5 linked regions of the Methanococcus maripaludis genome follow. The protein of the gene in region 3 binds, or shares a complex with, the protein of the main gene of each other region. Links are inferred from orthologs where the notes say so. Each region holds a gene or a part of one and is shown on either strand. Other genes may lie near its edges.

Region 1 (3,010 bases), on a different replicon or contig from region 3:
AAACAGGACAAAAGAAAACCCTGTTCAAGTTTTAGTTGATGCTTTAGAAAACTCAGGACCTAGAGAAGAAACAACAAGAATCTCTTACGGGGGAATCGCATTCTTACAATCCGTTGACGTTTCACCTTCAAGAAGATTAGATACAGCTTTCAGAAACATCGCTCTCGGTGCTTCACAAAGCGCACACAAAAACAAAAAAACCGTTGCTCAATGCTTAGCAGACGAAATCATCTTTGCTTCAAAAGCTGACATGCAAAAAAGCTTTGCTGTTAGGAAAAAAGAAGAAAAAGAAAGAGTTGCACAATCTGCAAGATAATTCTAAATACTTTTTATATTTCTTTATAATTAACCAAGTATCATAATTTGGTAACTATTGTTTACATATTATGAACTGCTCAAAAACTAAAAGAGTGAGATTATGGGAAGAAGAGCAAAAATGGTTGAAAAGGTTAAAACCTTAATGGAAAAGCACGACCAAATTAGAAATATGGGTATTTGTGCTCACATCGACCACGGTAAAACCACATTATCAGACAACTTGCTTGCAGGAGCAGGTATGATCTCAAAAGAATTAGCTGGAGACCAGCTTGCACTCGACTTCGATGAAGAAGAAGCTGCAAGAGGTATTACCATCTACGCTGCAAACGTTTCAATGGTACACGAATACGGCGGAAAAGAATACTTAATCAACTTAATCGATACCCCAGGTCACGTTGACTTTGGTGGTGACGTTACAAGAGCAATGAGAGCAATCGATGGTGCTGTTGTTGTATGTTGTGCAGTTGAAGGTGTTATGCCACAAACGGAAACTGTTTTAAGACAGGCATTAAAAGAAAAAGTTAAACCTGTTTTATTCATTAACAAAGTTGACAGATTAATCAATGAATTGAAATTAACCCCTGAAGAATTACAGGGAAGATTCATGAAAATCATTGCAGAAGTTAACAAGTTAATCGAAAAAATGGCTCCTGAAGAATTCAAAAAAGAATGGTTATGTGATGTTGTAACTGGAAAAGTTGCTTTCGGTTCAGCATACAACAACTGGGCTATTTCAGTTCCATACATGCAAAGATCAGGCATTTCATTCAAAGACATTATTGACTACTGTGAACAAGAAAAACAAGGAGAATTAGCTGACAAAGCTCCACTCCACGAAGTTATTCTCGACATGGCAATCAAACACTTACCAAACCCGCTCCAAGCTCAAAAATACAGAATTCCAAACATCTGGAAAGGAGATGCGGAATCAGAAATCGGTAAATCAATGGTTGCTTGTGACCCTAACGGACCACTCGCAGGTGTTGTTACAAAAATTATCGTTGATAAACACGCTGGTGCAATTTCCGCATGCAGATTGTTTTCAGGAAGAATCAAACAAGGAGACGACCTCTACCTCGTTGGTTCCAAACAAAAAGCAAGAGCTCAGCAAGTTTCAATTTTCATGGGTGCTGAAAGAGTTCAGGTACCAAGCATTTCAGCAGGTAACATCTGTGCTTTAACAGGATTAAGAGAAGCTACCGCTGGTGAAACAGTATGCAGCCCTTCAGAAATCTTAGAACCTGGATTTGAATCATTAACTCACACCTCTGAACCAGTTATCACTGTTGCAATCGAAGCTAAAAACACTAAAGATTTGCCAAAATTAATTGAAATCTTAAGACAGATTGCAAGAGAAGACAACACAGTAAGAGTAGAAATCAACGAAGAAACCGGTGAACACTTAATCAGCGGCATGGGTGAGCTCCACATCGAAGTTATCACAAACACCAAAATCGGAAGAGATGGTGGAATTGAAGTAGATGTCGGTGAACCAATCGTTGTTTACAGAGAAACAATCACAGGAACTTCACCTGAAATCGAAGGAAAATCACCAAACAAACACAACAAACTCTACATGATTGCAGAACCTATGGATGAATCCGTATACGCTGCATACGTAGAAGGCAAAATCCACGATGAAGACTACAAAAAGAAAACCACTGCTGATGGTGAAGCAAGGTTAGTTGAAGCAGGTCTTGACAAAGACCAAGCTAAAAAAGTAATGTCAATTTACAACGGAAACATGATTGTAAACATGACAAGAGGTATCGTACAACTCGATGAAGCTAGAGAATTAATTATCGAAGGTTTCAAAGAAGGTGTAAGAAACGGTCCACTCGCAGCTGAAAAAGTTCAGGGTGTAAAAATCAGATTAGTGGATGCAACATTCCACGAAGATGCAATCCACAGAGGTCCTGCTCAAATTATCCCTGCTGTAAGATTCGGGGTAAGAGATGCAGTTGCTCAAGCAAAACCAGTTCTCCTCGAACCTATGCAAAGTGTTTACATCAACACCCCGCAAGACTATATGGGAGATGGTATGAAAGAAATCAACAACAGAAGAGGACAGATCCTCGACATGGAACAAGAAGGAGACATGTCAATCATCAAATCCTCAGTACCTGTTGCTGAAATGTTCGGATTCGCTGGTGCAATTAGGGGAGCTACCCAAGGTAGATGTTTGTGGAGCGTTGAATTCTCAGGATTTGAAAGAGTTCCAGCAGAGCTTCAACCTAAGATTGCTAAACAGATTAGGGACAGAAAAGGGTTAAAATCAGAATAAACAATTACCATAAAATATATATACCCTTTTTCACTATGATATTACAAAAATCGACTAAAAACATGCTCTTATGGAGGAATGATTATGGCAAAAGAAAAACCAATTCTTAACGTTGCATTTATCGGACACGTAGATGCTGGTAAATCAACAACAGTAGGAAGATTATTATTAGACGGTGGAGCTATCGACCCACAGTTAATCGTAAGATTAAGAAAAGAAGCTGAAGAAAAAGGTAAAGCTGGATTCGAATTTGCTTATGTTATGGACGGTTTAAAGGAAGAGAGAGAAAGAGGGGTTACAATTGACGTAGCTCACAAAAAATTCCCTACCGCAAAATACGAAGTTACAATCGTAGACTGCCCAGGCCACAGAGACTTCATTAAAAACATGATCACTGGTGCTTCACAA
Region 2 (2,848 bases), on a different replicon or contig from region 3:
AAGCAGGTCTTGACAAAGACCAAGCTAAAAAAGTAATGTCAATTTACAACGGAAACATGATTGTAAACATGACAAGAGGTATCGTACAACTCGATGAAGCTAGAGAATTAATTATCGAAGGTTTCAAAGAAGGTGTAAGAAACGGTCCACTCGCAGCTGAAAAAGTTCAGGGTGTAAAAATCAGATTAGTGGATGCAACATTCCACGAAGATGCAATCCACAGAGGTCCTGCTCAAATTATCCCTGCTGTAAGATTCGGGGTAAGAGATGCAGTTGCTCAAGCAAAACCAGTTCTCCTCGAACCTATGCAAAGTGTTTACATCAACACCCCGCAAGACTATATGGGAGATGGTATGAAAGAAATCAACAACAGAAGAGGACAGATCCTCGACATGGAACAAGAAGGAGACATGTCAATCATCAAATCCTCAGTACCTGTTGCTGAAATGTTCGGATTCGCTGGTGCAATTAGGGGAGCTACCCAAGGTAGATGTTTGTGGAGCGTTGAATTCTCAGGATTTGAAAGAGTTCCAGCAGAGCTTCAACCTAAGATTGCTAAACAGATTAGGGACAGAAAAGGGTTAAAATCAGAATAAACAATTACCATAAAATATATATACCCTTTTTCACTATGATATTACAAAAATCGACTAAAAACATGCTCTTATGGAGGAATGATTATGGCAAAAGAAAAACCAATTCTTAACGTTGCATTTATCGGACACGTAGATGCTGGTAAATCAACAACAGTAGGAAGATTATTATTAGACGGTGGAGCTATCGACCCACAGTTAATCGTAAGATTAAGAAAAGAAGCTGAAGAAAAAGGTAAAGCTGGATTCGAATTTGCTTATGTTATGGACGGTTTAAAGGAAGAGAGAGAAAGAGGGGTTACAATTGACGTAGCTCACAAAAAATTCCCTACCGCAAAATACGAAGTTACAATCGTAGACTGCCCAGGCCACAGAGACTTCATTAAAAACATGATCACTGGTGCTTCACAAGCTGATGCAGCTATCTTAGTTGTAAACGTTGACGATGCTAAATCCGGTATTCAACCCCAAACAAGAGAACACGTATTCTTATCAAGAACACTCGGTATCTCACAATTAGCTGTTGCAATCAACAAAATGGATACAGTAAACTTCTCAGAAGCTGACTACAACGAAATGAAAAAGATGTTAGGCGACCAATTGTTAAAAATGGTTGGATTCAACCCAGACAACATCACATTCGTACCAGTTGCTTCACTCCACGGTGACAACGTATTCAAAAAATCCGACAAAACACCATGGTACAACGGACCTACACTCGCAGAAGTTATCGATGCTTTCCAACCACCTGAAAAACCAACAACCTTACCACTGAGATTACCTATCCAAGATGTTTACTCAATCACTGGTGTAGGTACAGTTCCAGTAGGAAGAGTTGAAACAGGTATCATCAGACCAGGAGACAAAGTTATCTTCGAACCTGCAGGAGCAGTAGGAGAAATTAAAACTGTGGAAATGCACCACGAACAATTACCAAGCGCTGAACCAGGAGATAACATTGGTTTCAACGTAAGAGGTGTTGGTAAAAAAGACATCAAAAGAGGAGACGTTTTAGGACACACTACAAACCCTCCAACAGTTGCTGCAGATTTCACAGCACAAATCGTTGTTTTACAACACCCATCAGTTATGACTGTAGGTTACACACCTGTATTCCACGCACACACAGCACAAATTGCATGTACATTCATGGAATTACAGAAAAAATTAAACCCTGCAACTGGTGAAGTTTTAGAAGAAAACCCAGACTTCTTAAAAGCTGGTGACGCTGCAATCGTTAAATTAATGCCTACAAAACCATTAGTTATAGAAAGCGTTAAAGAAATCCCACAACTCGGTAGATTTGCAATCAGAGATATGGGTATGACAGTTGCTGCAGGTATGGCAATCCAAGTTACAGCTAAAAACAAATAATTAGCTTAACTTTTTTTTCTTATTAAAACACGGAAAAAGAGGAATATTATGCAAAAAGCAAGAATTAAATTATCAAGTACACAACACACAGAATTAGACGGTGTATGCGACCAGATTAAAGCTATTGCTGAAAAAACTGGTGTAGACATGGCAGGTCCAATTCCATTACCAACAAAAGCGTTAAAAGTTACAACAAGGAAATCAACAGATGGTGAAGGTTCCTCATCATTCGACAGATGGACAATGAGAGTTCACAAAAGAGTTATCGACATTGAAGCTGACGAAAGAACCATGAAACACATCATGAAAGTTAGAATTCCTGACACAGTTCAAATTGAAATTGAATTGAGAAACTAATTTTAATTCGTTTAAATCGCAAAAGCCAGACGTATTGCAATCTGAGAGTTGAGGATTGCAATAAAACTTCTTTTTTTCGCATTATTAAATCAAAACATTTTTATAAAAATATAGATATAGAAAATAACACCTCATTCCAGAGTGTGTGAGGAGTATTTTTATTTTCGACCATTGTTCAGAGTAATTATGGTATACTATTTTTTATTTTTTTGAAAAGTTATTTAACCCCAATTTACATAAACAACGTATATATTTTTTTATTCAACTTTTGATGGTGGTTTAGGTTGGTATTTAAAGCATATGATATCAGGGGAATTTATGAAAAAGATTTAGACGACAATTTTGCTTACTCTTTAGGAAAACTCGTTGGAAAAAAATATGAACGAATAATGGTTGGAAATGATATCAGGATTGGTTCAAAAAAACTTTTAAAACCATTTATTTACGGAATAATTGAAAATTCTAAAGTATACTATGCTGGAGAAATTTCAACTCCTTTGATGTACTTTGGAACTCTCAAAAAA
Region 3 (2,755 bases):
AAATCAGAACATAAGATTGCCCCTTGGAAAATTGAAGAAGTTAATGCATTAAAAGAATTACTTAAAAGTACAAGCATTATTGCATTAATTGACATGATGGAAGTTCCTGCGGTACAACTCCAAGAAATCAGGGACAAAATCAGAGACCAAATGACATTAAAAATGTCAAGAAACACACTCATGAAAAGGGCAATTGAGGAAGTTGCTGAAGAAACCGGAAATCCTGAATTTGCTAAATTAGCAGATTACTTGGACAAAGGTGCTGCAATCATTGCTACCGAAATGAACCCATTCAAATTATTCAAAACACTTGACGAAAGCAAAAGCCCTGCACCTGTTAAAGGAGGCGCTACTGCACCATGCGATATTGAAGTTAAAGCTGGTTCAACAGGAATGCCACCAGGACCATTCTTAAGTGAATTGAAAGCAGTTGGAATCCCTGCTGCTATTGATAAGGGTAAAATCGGAATCAAAGAAGACAAAGTCGTCGTTAAAGAAGGCGAAGTTGTCTCACAAAAGCTTGCTGTTGTACTCTCTGCATTAGGTATTAAACCAGTTACAGTTGGTTTAAACGTACTCGGAGTTTACGAAGATGGTGTTATATACACTGAAAGCGATTTAAAAATCGATGAAGAAGAATTCATCGGAAAAATTCAAAAAGCTTACACAAGCGCATTCAACTTGTCAGTTAACGCTGTTATCCCAACAAGCGCGACAATTGAAACAATCGTTCAAAAAGCATTCAATGATGCAAAAGCTGTATCAGTTGAAAGTGCATTCGTAACAGATAAAACCGCTGATGCAATCCTTGGAAAAGCTTACGCTCAAATGATTGCTGTTGCAGGTCTTGCTGGCGATGACGCTTTAGACGAAGAATTAATAGAAAAAATGTCATCAGGCGCAGCTGCACCAGTTGAAGAAGCTCCTGTTGAGGAAAAGAAAGAAGAGAAAAAAGAAGAAGCTGCACCAGCTGCAGGTCTTGGAATGCTCTTCTAAAATAATTTATAATACAATACAAAAAAATATATATACAAACGGATAATTTCAAAAAAAAGTTCATGCATCTTGGAGGTGTACTTTATGGAATACATATACGCAGCATTATTATTAAATTCCGCAGGTAAAGAAATCACAGAAGACGCTGTTAAAGCTATCTTAGTAGCTGGCGGCGTTGAAGCAAACGAAGCTAGAGTTAAAGCTTTGGTTGCTGCTTTAGAAGGCGTTGATATTGCAGAAGCTATCGAAAAAGCTGCAATCGCACCAGTAGCTGCTGCTGCTCCTGCAGCTGCTGCAGCTGCACCAGTTGAAGAGAAAAAAGAAGAGAAAAAAGAAGACACAACCGCAGCTGCTGCTGCAGGTCTCGGTGCTTTATTCGGATAATTACATTTTCCGAATATTCTCTTTTTATTTTTGGCAAATTAATTTATATATTTAAATATATAATTAAAGATATAAACGTTTATATACTATATAAATAGAAATTTATACCAGATATTTAAACTGGTGAAAATGATGGAACCTGAAATCAAAATCGTAAACGTAGTTGTATCAACGCAGATTGGAACAGATATTGACTTGGAATATGCCGCAGATATATTAGATAACGCAGAATATGAACCTGAACAGTTCCCCGGACTTGTTTGTAGATTGAGCGATCCAAAGGTTGCACTTTTGATATTTAGAAGCGGTAAATTAAATTGTACCGGTGCAAAGAGCAAAGACGATGCAGTAATTGCAATAAACAAAATAATTAAAGAATTACAGGAAGCGGGAATGGACATCATCGACAATCCTGAAGTAAACGTACAAAACATGGTTGCTACAACCGAACTTGGAATGGAACCTAACTTAGACGATATATCCACCTTAGAATGCACCGAATATGAACCCGAACAGTTCCCAGGATTAGTTTACAGATTGAGCGATCCAAAGGTTGTTGTGTTAATATTCGGTAGTGGAAAAGTTGTAATTACCGGATTAAAAAGAATAGATGATGCATACGTTGCATTTAATAAGATTTTGACCACATTAAAAGAACTTGAAGAAGAATTATACTAAACGGGATAATCGTGATTGCAATAATTGATTATAATGCAGGCAACTTGCGGAGTATCGAAAAGGCACTTGAACTGTACACAAAAGATATTGTTGTTACAAGTGACCCCGAAATACTCCTAAGTGCTGACAAACTAGTTCTCCCAGGTGTTGGAAATTTTGGAGACTCCATGAAAAATATTTCTCAAAAAACTGGAGACTGTTCTTTAAATGAAATAATTAACAAATGCGTTCAAAAGGTTCCTTTTTTAGGAATTTGTCTTGGAATGCAGTTGTTACTTGAAAAAAGTGAAGAATGTCCCGAAATTCCCGGTCTTGGAGTAATAAAAGGAGACGTTATAAAATTTAGACATTCTGAAAAAATCCCCCATATGGGCTGGAATACAGTAAACCAGGTTCAAGATATCCCCCTTTTTGAAGGAATAGCAAATAATGAATATTTTTACTTTGTACATTCATATCACGTGAACCCTTCAGAAAAGGACGTGATTTCAGGAACTACTAATTACGGCTACGAATTCCCCTGTGTTTTAAATAAAAAAAACGTTTATGCTACCCAGTTCCATCCTGAAAAAAGTGGTAAAAACGGTTTAAAAATGATTAAAAACTTTGTTGAATTAATTTAATCATTTAAAAAATAAAAAAACTTAAAAACTAAATAACTTCTTGAATTACTTCTTTTAATTTCTGTTTTGCTTTT
Region 4 (2,791 bases), on a different replicon or contig from region 3:
CACACGATGGTACTACACCAAAAAGAAAGAACAGATAATTGGTGATTTTTTTGATAAAAAACATCCAAAAAGAGGAAAAGAGAACAGGGGAAATTATGAAAATGGAATTAAAAGCCCCTTTATCTTTTTCCAGTGCATTAAGAAGAATAATGATTTCAGAAGTCCCTACATATGCTATTGAAAATGTATACTTTTATGAAAACACATCTTCAATGTACGATGAAGTTCTAGCTCACAGACTTGGATTAATTCCAATAAAGGGAGTTCCAGTAAGTGGAGATGAAGTTATTGTACTTACAATCTCCAAAGAAGGACCTTGTATGGTATATTCATCAGATTTAAAATCTGAATCCGGTGAGCCTGCTTTTGAAAATATTCCAATTGTAAAATTAGCAGAAGGCCAGAAACTTGAGTTAGAAGCTGAAGCTCTTGTAGGCACAGGAAAAATTCATGCAAAATGGCAACCTTGTAATGCAGTTTACAAACAGATATCAAATGACGAAGTGGAATTTAAAATTGAGTCATTCGGAAACATGGATGCTGAAGACATTGTAAGATCTTCACTTGAAATTTTAAAAAACAAAGCTGAAAAATTCTTATCGGAATTAGAAGGCAGAGAATTAAGTGACGAAAATTAACTACCTATTATTTCTTCCAAATTATTGGAAATTATGAATCAATATCAATAGGGTGAAATTATGAAAAAAATCATGTCAACAAACCCAAAAACTCCTGAATTGATTCAGAAGTTAAAAGAAGAATCATTCAAAAACAGTGCACCAATCTGGAAAGATGTTGCTAAAAAGTTAGCTAAACCAGCTAGAAAAAAAGTTGAAGTAAACGTAAGCAAAATCAGCAGATACGCATCAGAAGGCGATGTAATCTTAATTCCAGGCAAAGTACTCGGTGCTGGGTCATTAAAAATAAATGTAACTGTTGCAGCATTTTCATTCTCAGAAACTGCAAAATCAGCAATTGAAGCTGTAGGCGGAAAATGCTTAACAATCGAAGAACTTATTGCAGAAAACCCTAAAGGTTCTAAAGTAACCATTATGGCGTAATTAAACACGAAGGTGGAATTATGGTTGTTGTAAACGCTGAAAATGCAGTTGTTGGAAGATTAGCTTCATACGTTGCTAAACTTGCATTAAGCGGTGAAGAAGTAACCGTTGTAAACGCTGAAAAAGCAATTATGACTGGAAACAAAGAATACATATTCCAAAAATATGTACAACTCAGAACTAGAAAAAGTATTTCAAACCCTAAAAAAATGGGTCCAAAATATCCAAGAAGGCCTGACGACATCGTAAGAAGAGTTATCAGAGGAATGCTCCCATACAAAAAACCTAGAGGAGTAGAAGCTTTCAAAAACATTAAAATTGAAGTTGGAGTTCCTGAAGGAGTTTCTATCGACATTAACTTAGGTAGCGAACCAAACACAATCAAATATGTAACCGTTGGAGAATTGAGCCAATTCTTAGGCGCTAAATTCTAATTGAGGTGAAAGTGTGAAAGTAGTCCACACAGTAGGTAAAAGAAGAACCGCAATCGCAAGAGCTACTGCAAAAGAAGGTAGCGGTAAAATCAGAATTAACAAAAAACCATTAGAATTAATGGAACCTAAATACATCAAAATGAAATTAATGGAACCTGTTATCTTAGCAGGCGAAGCTTTAAGCAACATTGATGTAGATATTGATGTTAAAGGTGGCGGTATCGTAAGCCAAATGGATGCTACAAGAACCGCTTTAGGTAAGGCTATTGTTGAATTTACTGGTAAAATGGAATTGAAAGAAAAATTCTTAAGTTACGACAGAACATTACTTGTCAGTGATGCAAGAAGAACTGAACCACACAAACCAAGTAAGTCTTCAAAAGGTCCAAGAGCTAAAAGACAAAAATCATACAGATAATTATTTTTCTTTCCCTTTACGTTTTTTAGGTGGTAATAGTGATATTTCCAATCAGATGTTTTTCCTGTGGAGCTGTAATTTCGGAAGTCTATGAAGAATACAGAACTAGACTTAAAGATGGCGAAAACCCGGAAGAAATTTTAAACGACTTAGAAGTTAAAAAATACTGTTGTAGAAGAATGTTCGCATCCCACAGATTGGACAACGACAGAGAATTATTTGACGATATCGTCGAATACAAATAATTATTTATTATTTACTGATTACCTATCTATTCAGACGGGGCCGTGGGGTAGCCTGGCCATCCTGTGCGTCTGGGGGGCGTGCAACCCGAGTTCGAATCTCGGCGGCCCCACTTTTTATTAATCTATAAAGTCCTCTTGGGTGATTTTATGAAATTAACTAAATTTGAAACTGCACGATTAGTTGGTGCAAGATCCCTCCAAATTTCTGACGGTGCTCCACTCACAATCGAATCAGACAGAACTTCGTCATTAAACTTAGCTGAAGATGAAATAAAGCAGGGTAAACTCCCACTGTGTGTTAAAAAACAAGTCAAAAAAAATTAATTAACTATTTTAAACTCTTTGGGGGATTTTCGTGGAAAACAGTACATCCATAAAAAGAATAACTGCAAAGAAGGTTTTTAAAGACTCAAAAATTCAAGTAAGGATCGCTACATTGACCAATAAAGGTATTGGTTACGATGTAATAGATGCGGAAAATCCAGACTATGTAATTTCTGACGTCGAAAATGTAATTGCTCCAGAACTTGTTGGCTATCCTGCTTATGATCAAGATATTATTGATTCAATAATATGTGATACATCCGTAGACAGTCCCAAGGTTACAATGGGCACTTCTTTGAGTGTTGCAAG
Region 5 (2,964 bases), on a different replicon or contig from region 3:
TCTGTGAAGACCTTTGTCTAATATAGCTTCTTCTGCTCCTTCTTTAACAGCCTTTTTACCTAACAATAAACCTGTTAAGTATGCTGCAGGTAAATTTCCGCAGTGGCCTTTGTAACCCATTTTAACGAGTTCTCTGGAGTGTGCTGAAACTAAAACAACGTCCCCTTTTTCATCGTATGCCATAAGCTGAGCGATCACATTGTTTAAGGATTTTCTCGCAACTAATCTAGGTTTGCCAGACAATAATAATCCTAACCTTTGTCTGAAATCAGTTTTTCCTTCTCTTCTTCTTCTAAAAGGAACTCTGAATTTGGCGTTCTTTGCCATAGTCATTCCTCCTTAAATTTGAGTTATTCAGCTAAAATTCCGTGTTCTTTCATGTATAACTTCATGTGATTTCTACTTCTGAATGCGCCACCTTTAGCCATTCTGTAGAGTTTTCTGTATGCTGATCTTTCGATTTTTTCATTTTCTCTTAAGTCTTTCAGCATTTTTCTAAGTGGCCTGATGGTGTTCATCCATTTTTCTTTTTTAGGAGTTCTTGCACCTTTAGCCCCTTTTCTTGAACCAGGACCTTTTCTCTTTCCTTTTCTCTTCTGTTCTTGAACTTCTTTTTTCCTAGCGCTACTGATTCCTTTTTCCTGTTTCTTAACAATGACTCCATCGTTAATTAAAAGTCTAATGTCATCTTTTGTGATGGCCATTTTGACTTTTTCCAGGTTTTCAGGATCAATCCATACCCTATCGATACCGCAATCCAAAACAGCTGCAGCAATTCTTCTTTGGGTTGATACATCCATAATATCACCTTATATCTTAAGCGAGATTATAAACTTAAGAATTCTTCCTGTTTTTGTTTGGATACGTTAAATACTCTAATTCCTAATTCATTAGCTTTTTTAACGATTTCTATTCTTTTTCTTTTACCAACGGTAGCTGCAATTCTTGCACCTTGAATTTCAGGGTTTATTGCAACTAATTCTTTTACGTTGTTAACAAGAATATCTTGTAAGCCTGATGGGTGTAAACCTCTAACAAGAGCAGGTCCTCTGTAACCTACTGTAGCAACAGCAGCCCTATGTGTCAATCCTATTCTCATACCGCTGTGTTTACCAAAAGGTCTTCTCCAGCTAGTTCCAATTCTTGAACACTTGAACCAGTCCTGTCTTTTAAATTCAGGTCTTTTCTGTTTCATTTTGAGTTTTAATCTCATTAATCTTTTGAATTCACTCATGAGACCACCTTATAATACCTTGCCTGCTTTTTCTACAATGTAGATGCCATCTTGGAATATTCTTGTGTCTCTTCCTTTAACTTTAGTAGCTTGTTCGATGTTTGCAGCGGTTTGACCAACAAATTCTTTGTTAGCTCCACTTACAATCACTTCTTCACCACTAACTTTTACAGTGACTCCATCCATGATTTTAGCAGTTCTGGTGTATTTTTCTCCTAAGAAGTTGTCAATGGTTACAGTGTTTCCTTTAGCACTAACTTTCATTGGGAAGTGAGCGTATCTGATTACTAATTTGTATTCAAATCCGTCAGTAACACCTGTGATCATGTTTTGAATGTGTGATCTGTAGGTTCCAACAATTGCAGTTTGTGCTTTTCTTGGGAATGTACACTCAATAACAACTTTTCCGTCTTCTGTGCTTATTTCGATTCCAGGGTACAACAAATCTCTTTTAAGTTCTTTTGCACCTGATTTAACAGCAACTGTGCTGCCGTTAACTTCAACGTTGACGTTTTCAGGAATTTCGATTTCTTCCCTTATTAAAGCTGCAACTGGCATAAGAATACCTCCATAATGTCCTTAGTATATGTAGGAAATTAATCTTCCACCTACTCCAGCGTTTCTAGCTTCGTCATGTGTCATTAATCCTTTTGGGGTACTTACGATTAACAATCCGAAACCTTTAGCTGGTAAGTATCTCTTTTCGAATTTTTCGAAGTCATGGTTTTTAACTGCGAATCTAGGCTTTACAGCTCCACACTTGTTGATTTGTCCGATTAAATCAACTTTGTAGACACCCGCTTTTCCGTCTTCAATGTATTCGAAGTTTCCAATGTATCCTTGATCCTGCATAACATTTAGAACTCTTCCAATTAATTTTGAAGCAGGTTTCAAGTAAGCTACGTTTTTACCCACACTTTCGCAGTTGGATACGTGGTTTAATGCGTTTGCAAGAGGGTCCATTAAACTCATATTGTTACCTCCTTGTCCTTAATCGTACTTTTTAAATCCTAATTTTGGTGCTAATTCTCTGAAGCATTGTCTGCATAAATTTAATCCGTATTTTCTGATAATTCCTGGCCCTTTTCTTCCGCATCTTTTGCAAACTTTAGAACCTTGGCCGAATTTTGTCTTAAATGGTGTTTTTGTCATTCTTTCACCTTATTCCCTGACTACTTCAGTATCGAATTTAGCTTGGATGTATTCGATAGCTTCGTCTTTGGTAACTAAGTGTTTCTTTGGAATGTGGCTTCTTTTAACTTTTCTGGATTTTACTCTGTATCCTGATTTTTCAAAGGTTACACAGATATCCATACCATAGATTCCAATTGATGGGTCGTACTTTTGACCTGGGAAGTCAATATGTTCAGGAACACCAAATGAGAAGTTTCCAACCTGATCAAATGATGACGCATAGAGTACTTTACCACATGTTTTAAATGCACTGAATGCATTTCCGAGGAATTCTTCAGCGTTCTTTCCTCTTAATGTTACTTTTAATCCAATTGGTAACTTTTTTCTGATACCAAATGCAGGGTTTGTCTGTTTAGCTAAAGTCCTTACTGGTGATTGGCCAGTGAGTTCTTCAATAACTTTTGCACCTATTGTTAACCTATCTCCAGCTTCACCTACACCGAAGTTTACTGTGACTTTTTGGATTCTTGGTTTTTTCATAGGTTCTTTTTCCCAAACTTCTTGGAATGACATGTTTCGTCCTCCTCTAATTTTAT

What was found.
Region 1: the proteins of rpl12p (region 3) and HNP90_RS01000 are in contact, whole or in part, in a crystal structure (PDB 5H7L), measured with the Pyrococcus horikoshii proteins. The link is inferred for Methanococcus maripaludis from one-to-one orthologs. Residues at the interface, in WP_010886059.1 of Pyrococcus horikoshii: Leu100, Ala101, Gly102, Leu103, Ser104, Ala105, Leu106, Phe107, Gly108; in WP_048053510.1 of Pyrococcus horikoshii: Pro161, Met164, Met165, Phe168, Ser169, Ile172, Val195, Glu196, Phe202, Leu211, Ser212, Val213, Met216, Lys222, Phe223, Asn224.
Region 2: the proteins of rpl12p (region 3) and tuf are in contact, whole or in part, in a crystal structure (PDB 3WY9), measured with the Pyrococcus horikoshii proteins. The link is inferred for Methanococcus maripaludis from one-to-one orthologs. Residues at the interface, in WP_010886059.1 of Pyrococcus horikoshii: Glu96, Glu97, Leu100, Leu103, Ser104, Ala105, Leu106, Phe107, Gly108; in WP_010885563.1 of Pyrococcus horikoshii: Lys125, Glu126, Phe129, Arg132, Thr133, Lys165, Leu166, Thr169, Lys324, Gln326, Leu359, Ala360, Ile369, Glu372, Ile384, Ile422, Ser423, Gln425.
Region 4: rpl12p (region 3) and HNP90_RS00770 share a complex: the UniProt entries of both Methanocaldococcus jannaschii proteins name them as parts of the 50S ribosomal subunit. The link is inferred for Methanococcus maripaludis from one-to-one orthologs.
Region 5: rpl12p (region 3) and HNP90_RS01230 share a complex: the UniProt entries of both Methanocaldococcus jannaschii proteins name them as parts of the 50S ribosomal subunit. The link is inferred for Methanococcus maripaludis from one-to-one orthologs.

What each region holds. Positions count from the first base shown.
Region 1 is NZ_JACDUL010000001.1:190,866-193,875, forward strand. What follows is about bases 26-3,010. They hold HNP90_RS01000 (elongation factor EF-2), read left to right. Parts: upstream 26-418; coding sequence 419-2,602; downstream 2,603-3,010. Other genes in these bases: HNP90_RS00995 (30S ribosomal protein S7), read left to right, coding at 26-316; tuf (translation elongation factor EF-1 subunit alpha), read left to right, coding at 2,687-3,010. Outside these bases: more of HNP90_RS00995, read left to right, coding at 1-25. UniProt on the Methanocaldococcus jannaschii protein: Catalyzes the GTP-dependent ribosomal translocation step during translation elongation.
Region 2 is NZ_JACDUL010000001.1:192,872-195,719, forward strand. The notes cover bases 1-2,823. They hold tuf (translation elongation factor EF-1 subunit alpha), read left to right. Parts: upstream 1-680; coding sequence 681-1,967; downstream 1,968-2,823. Other genes in these bases: HNP90_RS01000 (elongation factor EF-2), read left to right, coding at 1-596; rpsJ (30S ribosomal protein S10), read left to right, coding at 2,016-2,324; HNP90_RS01015 (phosphomannomutase/phosphoglucomutase), read left to right, coding at 2,609-2,823. In the rest of the region: more of HNP90_RS01015, read left to right, coding at 2,824-2,848. UniProt on the Methanocaldococcus jannaschii protein: GTP hydrolase that promotes the GTP-dependent binding of aminoacyl-tRNA to the A-site of ribosomes during protein biosynthesis.
Region 3 is NZ_JACDUL010000003.1:195,742-198,496, forward strand. The notes cover bases 1-2,730. They hold rpl12p (50S ribosomal protein P1), read left to right. Parts: upstream 1-1,080; coding sequence 1,081-1,380; downstream 1,381-2,730. Other genes in these bases: HNP90_RS06340 (50S ribosomal protein L10), read left to right, coding at 1-996; HNP90_RS06350 (TATA-box-binding protein), read left to right, coding at 1,513-2,058; hisH (imidazole glycerol phosphate synthase subunit HisH), read left to right, coding at 2,070-2,681; HNP90_RS06360 (PHP-associated domain-containing protein), read right to left, coding at 2,710-2,730. Outside these bases: more of HNP90_RS06360, read right to left, coding at 2,731-2,755. UniProt on the Methanocaldococcus jannaschii protein: Forms part of the ribosomal stalk, playing a central role in the interaction of the ribosome with GTP-bound translation factors.
Region 4 is NZ_JACDUL010000001.1:149,722-152,512, forward strand. The notes cover bases 23-2,788. They hold HNP90_RS00770 (50S ribosomal protein L13), read left to right. Parts: upstream 23-1,081; coding sequence 1,082-1,495; downstream 1,496-2,788. Other genes in these bases: HNP90_RS00755 (30S ribosomal protein S11), read left to right, coding at 23-38; HNP90_RS00760 (DNA-directed RNA polymerase subunit D), read left to right, coding at 51-638; HNP90_RS00765 (50S ribosomal protein L18e), read left to right, coding at 699-1,061; HNP90_RS00775 (30S ribosomal protein S9), read left to right, coding at 1,509-1,913; HNP90_RS00780 (DNA-directed RNA polymerase subunit N), read left to right, coding at 1,952-2,158. Also shown: more of HNP90_RS00755, read left to right, coding at 1-22; more of HNP90_RS00795, read left to right, coding at 2,789-2,791. UniProt on the Methanocaldococcus jannaschii protein: This protein is one of the early assembly proteins of the 50S ribosomal subunit, although it is not seen to bind rRNA by itself. It is important during the early stages of 50S assembly.
Region 5 is NZ_JACDUL010000001.1:230,562-233,525, reverse strand. What follows is about bases 19-2,957. They hold HNP90_RS01230 (50S ribosomal protein L6), read right to left. Parts: upstream 1,793-2,957; coding sequence 1,244-1,792; downstream 19-1,243. Other genes in these bases: HNP90_RS01215 (50S ribosomal protein L5), read right to left, coding at 2,396-2,941; HNP90_RS01220 (30S ribosomal protein S14), read right to left, coding at 2,225-2,386; HNP90_RS01225 (30S ribosomal protein S8), read right to left, coding at 1,814-2,206; HNP90_RS01235 (50S ribosomal protein L32e), read right to left, coding at 827-1,234; HNP90_RS01240 (50S ribosomal protein L19e), read right to left, coding at 351-800. Outside these bases: more of HNP90_RS01245, read right to left, coding at 1-18. UniProt on the Methanocaldococcus jannaschii protein: This protein binds to the 23S rRNA, and is important in its secondary structure. It is located near the subunit interface in the base of the L7/L12 stalk, and near the tRNA binding site of the peptidyltransferase center.